3 regions of the Cellulomonas sp. ATA003 genome follow, and region 3 is predicted to be linked to each of the others. Evidence: predicted binding sites of a transcription regulator. Region 3 holds the regulator's gene; each other region holds the start of a gene.

Region 1 (2,262 bases), 920 kb from region 3:
TCGTCCGGGATCTCGGCGAGCACGCCGGCGGTCGCCCACAGCGCCCAGCCGGTCCCGTCGGTCTGGAGGCCGCGGTCGTCCGGCGGGCCGGAGCCGTCCGGCAGGTAGCGCGCCTCGAAGGACCCGTCGCGGTGCTGCACGCGATCGAGGAACTCGAGGATCTCGACCGCCTCGGTCACGTGGCCGGTCCGGGCGAGGGCGAGCGCGATGAAGGAGGAGTCGCGCGGCCACACGTACCGCCAGCGCGGTGACCAGCCGGCGACGGCGGCGCCGTCGTCGAGCAGGAGGGCGCGCACGTCGAGCAGGGCGTCCTGCGCCAGGTCCTCGTAGGGCCCGCCCGCCCCGGGGACGGTGCCGGCGGCGAGCCACGCCCGGGCCTCGTCGGCGAGCGCGTCGGCGCGTGTGGTCTCGGCGCGGGACGCGTCCGGCCCGGGGTCGACCACGCGGGAGCCGGCCAGGTACACGGCGGGCTCACCGGCGCGCAGGAGGGTGGGCGGCGTCGACGGTGCGGCAGCCGCGAGCCCGTCCGAGTAGAGGCGGATGAACGCGGGGTCGTCGGCGTTCGCCCAGGGCGAGCGCGGGTCGGTGAGCAGGAACGGCGAGGCCGCCATGACGAGCGTGACCGCGGCGGTGCCGCAGCGGCGGGCCCACCGCCGCGAACGGCCCGGTGCGGCGATGGCCGACGCGAGAGGTGCGGTGGCCGCCGGTGCGTCAGGTGCGGTGGCGGGCGGTGCGAGAGGTGCGGCGGCCGCCGGTGCGTGAGGTGCGGGCGATGCGGCTGCGGCGGACGGCGCGGCGTCGGCAGACGCCGGGGCGACCCCGGACGTCGGGGCGACCCCGGACGCGACGGCGGGGGACTCGCCGCGGGTGCGCTCGCCGGTGGGTGCCGTCACAGTCGTCGAGGGTACCGACCGCCGACGCGCGGCAGGGGCGGATGCTGCCGCCCGGGTGAGGTGGCCGACGGGTACGCCGCGCGCGAACGCGCTCGTCCAGGACGGCGGTCGCGTCGCCGGCGCGGGATGCTCGGCCTTGCACTCTCCGGGTGAGAGTGCCAACAATGGGGTTAGCACTCTCGGTACGAGAGTGACAGAACCGCAGGGCCGACCGGTGAGGTCGGGCAGAGCCGGGACATGACCGGTGACGCCTGGACCGTCCGTCGCGGGCGCCGGCCCGGCCCATCCGCAGCACAGATTGAGGACACACACCGATGGCCAAGATCATCGCGTTCGACGAGGACGCCCGTCGCGGCATGGAGCGGGGCATGAACGCCCTGGCCGACGCCGTCAAGGTCACGCTCGGCCCGAAGGGCCGCAATGTCGTGCTCGAGAAGAAGTGGGGCGCGCCCACCATCACGAACGATGGTGTGAGCATCGCCAAGGAGATCGAGCTCGAGGAGCCGCTCGAGAAGATCGGCGCCGAGCTCGTCAAGGAGGTCGCCAAGAAGACCGACGACGTCGCGGGTGACGGCACCACCACCGCCACCGTGCTCGCCCAGGCGCTCGTCCGTGAGGGCCTGCGCAACGTGGCCGCCGGCGCGAACCCGATCGCGCTCAAGCGCGGCATCGAGAAGGCCGTCGAGGCCGTCACCGAGCAGCTGCTCAAGGCCTCCAAGGACATCGAGACCAAGGAGGAGATCGCCGCGACCGCGGGGATCTCGGCCGGCGACCCGGCGATCGGGAACCTCATCGCCGAGGCGATGGACAAGGTCGGCAAGGAAGGCGTCATCACGGTCGAGGAGAGCAACGCTCTCGGCCTGGAGCTCGAGCTGACCGAGGGCATGCGCTTCGACAAGGGCTACCTCGCCGGCTACTTCGTCACCGACCCCGAGCGCCAGGAGGCCGTCCTCGAGGACGCCTACGTGCTGCTCGTCGAGTCCAAGATCTCCACGGTCAAGGACCTGCTGCCGCTGCTGGAGAAGGTCATCCAGGCCGGCAAGCCGCTGCTCATCATCGCGGAGGACGTCGAGGGCGAGGCCCTGGCCACGCTCGTCGTCAACAAGATCCGTGGCACCTTCCGCTCGGTCGCCGTCAAGGCGCCCGGCTTCGGTGACCGCCGCAAGGCGATGCTGCAGGACATGGCCATCCTCACCGGTGGCCAGGTCGTCTCCGAGACCGTCGGCCTCAAGCTCGACACGGTCGGCCTCGAGGTCCTCGGCACGGCGCGCAAGGTCGTCGTGACCAAGGACGAGACCACGCTGGTCGAGGGTGGCGGCGACGCCGACCAGATCGCCGGTCGCGTCACGCAGATCCGCGCCGAGATCGA
Region 2 (2,262 bases), 1.3 Mb from region 3:
TAGCGGTCACGGCGTCGTCGCGCGTCACGCGGCCGTCATCCGGGCGTCACGTCACCAGGTCGTCCGGTGAGGAAGACTGCGCGACATGACCCACCCCACCGGCGCGCCGCCCGTCCTGGTCGTGGCCGGCGCGATCCTCGACGACCTCGCGTCCCCCCGACGGCTGCTCAGCGCGCGCCGCGCCCAGCCGGTCAGCCTGGCCGGCCGATGGGAGTTCCCCGGCGGGAAGGTGGAGCCGGGCGAGGACCCGGTGGTGGCGCTGCACCGGGAGCTGCACGAGGAGCTCGGCGTCGTGGTCCGGCTCGGGGCCGAGGTCGTCGCACCGTCACCCGGGGGTGGCGCCTGTCGGAGAAGTACGTCATGCGGCTGTGGACGGCTCAGGTAGCCGCGGGCGACCCCCAGCCCCTCGTCGAGCACGACGAGCTGCGCTGGCTGGACATCGGTGCCTGGCTGTCGGTGCCGTGGCTGGACGCCGACGTGCCGATCGTGCGTGCCCTGGACCAGCAGCTCCGTGACCGGGTCGTCGACCCGAGGACCGACGCGAGGGCCGACCCCAGGACCGACGCCCGGACCGACGCTCCGTACTGATCCCCCGCTGATCTCCGCCGCCCATCCCCGCCACCCATCCCCGCCACCCATCCTCGCCGCTGATCGCTCACGGCGAACGTCGTCACGGTTGGCACTCTCGGGTGCCGAGTGCTAAAAATCTCGTAGCCACCCGGGACGGCGAGGCGCCGGACCGGGAGCACCGGGCCCCGGAGGCCGGGGCCTCTTGTGACGAGGAGGTGAGGGGTGTGGCTACTCGATTCGACCCGTTCCAGGAGATGGACCGCCTGATGGGCCAGGTCTTCGGGTCCGCCCGCGCAGCCGGCACCATGCCGCTGGACCTGTTCCGCTCCGGGGACCACTACGTCCTCAACGTGGACCTGCCGGGCGCCGACCCGGGCACCATCGACGTGAACATCGAGGACCGCACGCTGACGATCCGCGCCGAGCGCACCGCCCGGACCGATGCGGACGCGCAGTGGCTCGTGAACGAGCGGCCGAGCGGCACCTACGCCCGTCAGCTGACGGTGGGCCGTGGCCTCGCGCTCGACAGGATGGGCGCGACCTACGCCGACGGCGTGCTGACGCTGACGATCCCGGTGGCCGAGGAGTCCAAGCCGCGCCGGGTCCAGGTGCAGCACCTGGGCGGCGCGGAGCAGTCCTCGATCGGTGGTGGCGAGGCGCAGCAGCAGATCGACGCGCCCGCGCCGGCCGAGCAGAGCAGCTGACGCCGACCCGGTGACGGCCGCGGGGCCACCCGCGGCCGTCCCCCGGCCTGTACGGTGCGGGCCACGCTCGCCGGCTGGAGGCGGACGTGACCCGGGCCCACCCGGGCAGGCCGCGATGTCGACAGGTCAGACCTGTGCGGCGAGCGCGGCCCGCACCGTACGGGCGGCGGCCACCATGTGCCGCAGCGCCGGCTCCACCTCGGGGTACCGGCGCGTCTTGAGACCGCAGTCCGGGTTGACCCACAGCAGCGCGGGGTCGACCGACCGCACCGCCGCGCGCAGGAGCGCGGCGATCTCGGCCTCGTCCGGCACGCGCGGGGAGTGGATGTCGTACACGCCCGGGCCCACGCCACGGGCGTAGCCCGCCGCCGCGAGGTCCCCGAGGACCTCCATGCGCGACCGCGCCGCCTCGATGCTCGTGACGTCCGCGTCCAGGGCGTCGATCGCGCCGATCACCTCACCGAACTCCGAGTAGCACAGGTGCGTGTGCACCTGGGTCGCGTCACGGGCCCCCGATGTCGCCAGCCGGAACGCCGCGACGGCCCAGTCGAGGTACGCCGGGCGGTCGACGGCCCGCAGCGGCAGCAGCTCGCGCAGCGCCGGCTCGTCCACCTGCACGACGGCGATCCCGGCCGCCTCGAGGTCGGTGATCTCCTCGCGCAGCGACAGCGCGACCTGCCGCGCCGTGTCCGCGAGCGGCTGGTCGTCGCGCACGAACGACCACGCGAGGATCGTCACCGGTCCGGTCAGCATGCCCTTCACCGGCCGGTCGGTGAGCGACGCGGTGTACGTGGACCACCCGACCGTGATCGGCTCCGGACGGGTGACGTCGCCCCACAGGATCGGCGGGCGCACGCACCGCGAGCCGTAGGACTGCACCCACGCGTTCGCGGTCGACGCGAACCCGGTGAGGTGCTCGGCGAAGTACTGGACCATGTCGTTGCGCTCGGGCTCGCCGTGCACGAGCACGTCCAGCCCGATGTCCTCC
Region 3 (2,262 bases):
CGTCGAGCACCTGCTCGGTCGCGTGTCGTAGCCGCCATCGACCCGACCCCACGACTCCCGCGGACGCCCGTCCGGCGGCAGACCCACGACAGGAGAACCCCATGAAGAAGTTCCGCTGCGGCGACCTCGTGCCCGGCTGCGCGATGACGTTCCACGGCAGCACCGAGGAGATCCTCGCCGCCGTCGCCACGCACGCACGGCAGGACCACGGCATCGGCGACGTCAGCCCCGAGCTCGCCGCGCAGGTGCGCGGCGCGATGACCTCCGCCGGCTGACCCGTCCCAGCCTCCATCGGCGCCCCGCGACCTCCACCGCGGGGCGCCGACCGGCGCCGACGGGCGCCGGCGCGTCGGCACCCGTCGGGCGCCCCCGGCCCGACGACGTAGAATTGGCACTCACGACCAGCGAGTGCTACCCCGGTCCCCGGGCGGGCCGGATCGGCGGGAGGTGTGATGAGCGAGGACCGCAGGCTGGAGGTGCTGCGGGCGATCGTCGAGGACTACGTCCAGACGCGCGAGCCCGTGGGTTCCCGCATGCTCGTCGAGCGCCACGCGCTCGGGGTGTCCCCGGCCACCATCCGCAACGACATGGCCGCCCTCGAGGAGGGCGGGTACATCGCGCAGCCGCACACGTCCGCGGGGCGGGTGCCGACCGACAAGGGCTACCGCCTCTTCGTCGACCGCCTGTCCACGGTGAAGCCGCTGTCCGGTCCGGAGAAGCGGGCCATCCAGGCGTTCATCGACGAGGCCGTCGACCTCGACGACGTCGTCGACCGATCCGTGCGCGTGCTCGCCCAGCTCACGCAGCAGGTCGCCGTCGTGCAGTACCCGTCGCTGCGTCGCTCCGCGATGCGCCACCTCGAGCTCGTGCCGGTGGGGGAACGACGCCTGCTCGTCGTGATCATCACGGACACCGGTCGCGTCGAGCAACGCACGCTCGAGCTCGCGACCGCGCCGTCCGAGGCCGTCGTCGGCGAGCTGCGCGCCCGGCTCAACGCGCTCGCCGTCGGGCACCGGCTCGCCGAGCTCATCACGCTGCTCGCCCACCTGCCCGAGGTGTTCGAGCCCGACGCCCGCCCGCTGGTGACCGCGGTCACCGAGATCGTCGAGGAGACGCTCGCCCAGGAGAGCGAGGAGCGCATCGTGCTGGCCGGCACCGCGAACCTCGCGCGGGGCCCCAACGACTTCACGCGTAGCCTGGGTCCGGTTCTCGAGGCCCTCGAGGAGCAGGTGGTCCTGCTGCGGCTGCTCACCGAGATGGCCGAGGACTCGGCGAGCGTCGCGGTGCGGATCGGCCACGAGACGCAGCACGAGGGCCTCGCCGAGACGAGCTTCGTGACCACGGGGTACGGCGGGGACGGTGACGCGGTGGCCAGGATCGGGTCGATCGGCCCGACCCGCATGGACTACCCCGCGACCATGGCCTCCGTGCGTGCGGTGGCCCGCTACCTGTCCCGGGTCCTGGCCGGGTGACCGGCCCAGCCCGGCCACCACGCCGCGGTCGTCCCGCACCTCGCACCAGCACCCGCACCTGCACCTGCACCTGCACAGCGCCCGGCACGCGTCCGGGCCACCGTCCCCGCCCAGAGAGTGACCAGTGAGCGACTACTACGAGATCCTCGGCGTGACCCGCGACGCCAGCGCCGACCAGATCAAGAAGGCCTACCGCAAGCTCGCCCGCGAGCTGCACCCCGACGTCGCCACCGGTGAGGGCGCCGAGGACAGGTTCAAGGACGTCTCGCGCGCCTACGAGGTGCTGTCCAACCCCGAGAAGCGGCAGGCGTACGACCGCGGGGCCGACCCGTCGTCGCCCGGTGGCGGCATGGGCGGAGGGTTCGGGTTCCAGGACATCTTCGAGACGTTCTTCGGCGCCGGCCAGGGCGCCGGGCAGCGCGGACCCGTGCCGCGCGCCCGCCGCGGGCAGGACGCCCTGGTGCGCCTGGACCTCGACCTCTCCGAGGCCACCTTCGGCGCCCGTCGCGAGCTGCAGGTCGACACCGCGGTCGTGTGCGGGACCTGCTCGGGCTCGTGCTGCCGCCCCGGCACCTCGCCGCGCACCTGTGACGTGTGCGGCGGACGCGGGGTCGTCCAGCGGGTGGCCCGTTCGTTCCTCGGCCAGGTCATGACCTCCTCGCCGTGCCCCGCGTGCCACGGCTTCGGCACGGTCATCCCCGACCCGTGCCCCGAGTGCTCGGGCGAGGGACGCGTCCGCTCGCGGCGCACCCTCACGGTCGACGTGCCGGCCGGGGTGGACACCGGGACC

Evidence for each region. Region 3 encodes HrcA, which represses chaperone genes, less so after heat shock. Its sites were predicted from a motif close to TTNGCACTCGNNNNNNNCGAGTGCNAA; they were not measured.
Region 1: a site for HrcA is predicted at 1,064-1,090, ahead of groL (chaperonin GroEL). Genes of this name have one in related genera too.
Region 2: a site for HrcA is predicted at 677-703, ahead of REH70_RS18790 (Hsp20/alpha crystallin family protein). Genes of this name have one in related genera too.

What each region holds. Positions count from the first base shown of each region.
Region 1 is NZ_CP133990.1:3,398,675-3,400,936, reverse strand. It holds gene REH70_RS16835 (glycoside hydrolase family 15) at 1-893, opposite strand, end outside; gene groL (chaperonin GroEL) at 1,208-2,262, shown strand, end outside.
Region 2 is NZ_CP133990.1:3,806,084-3,808,345, reverse strand. It holds partial or broken gene REH70_RS18795 ((deoxy)nucleoside triphosphate pyrophosphohydrolase) at 86-588, shown strand; gene REH70_RS18790 (Hsp20/alpha crystallin family protein) at 795-1,274, shown strand; partial or broken gene metE (5-methyltetrahydropteroyltriglutamate--homocysteine S-methyltransferase) at 1,401-2,262, opposite strand, start outside.
Region 3 is NZ_CP133990.1:2,479,023-2,481,284, reverse strand. It holds gene REH70_RS12360 (EAL domain-containing protein) at 1-275, shown strand, start outside; gene hrcA (heat-inducible transcriptional repressor HrcA) at 453-1,472, shown strand; partial or broken gene dnaJ (molecular chaperone DnaJ) at 1,597-2,262, shown strand, end outside.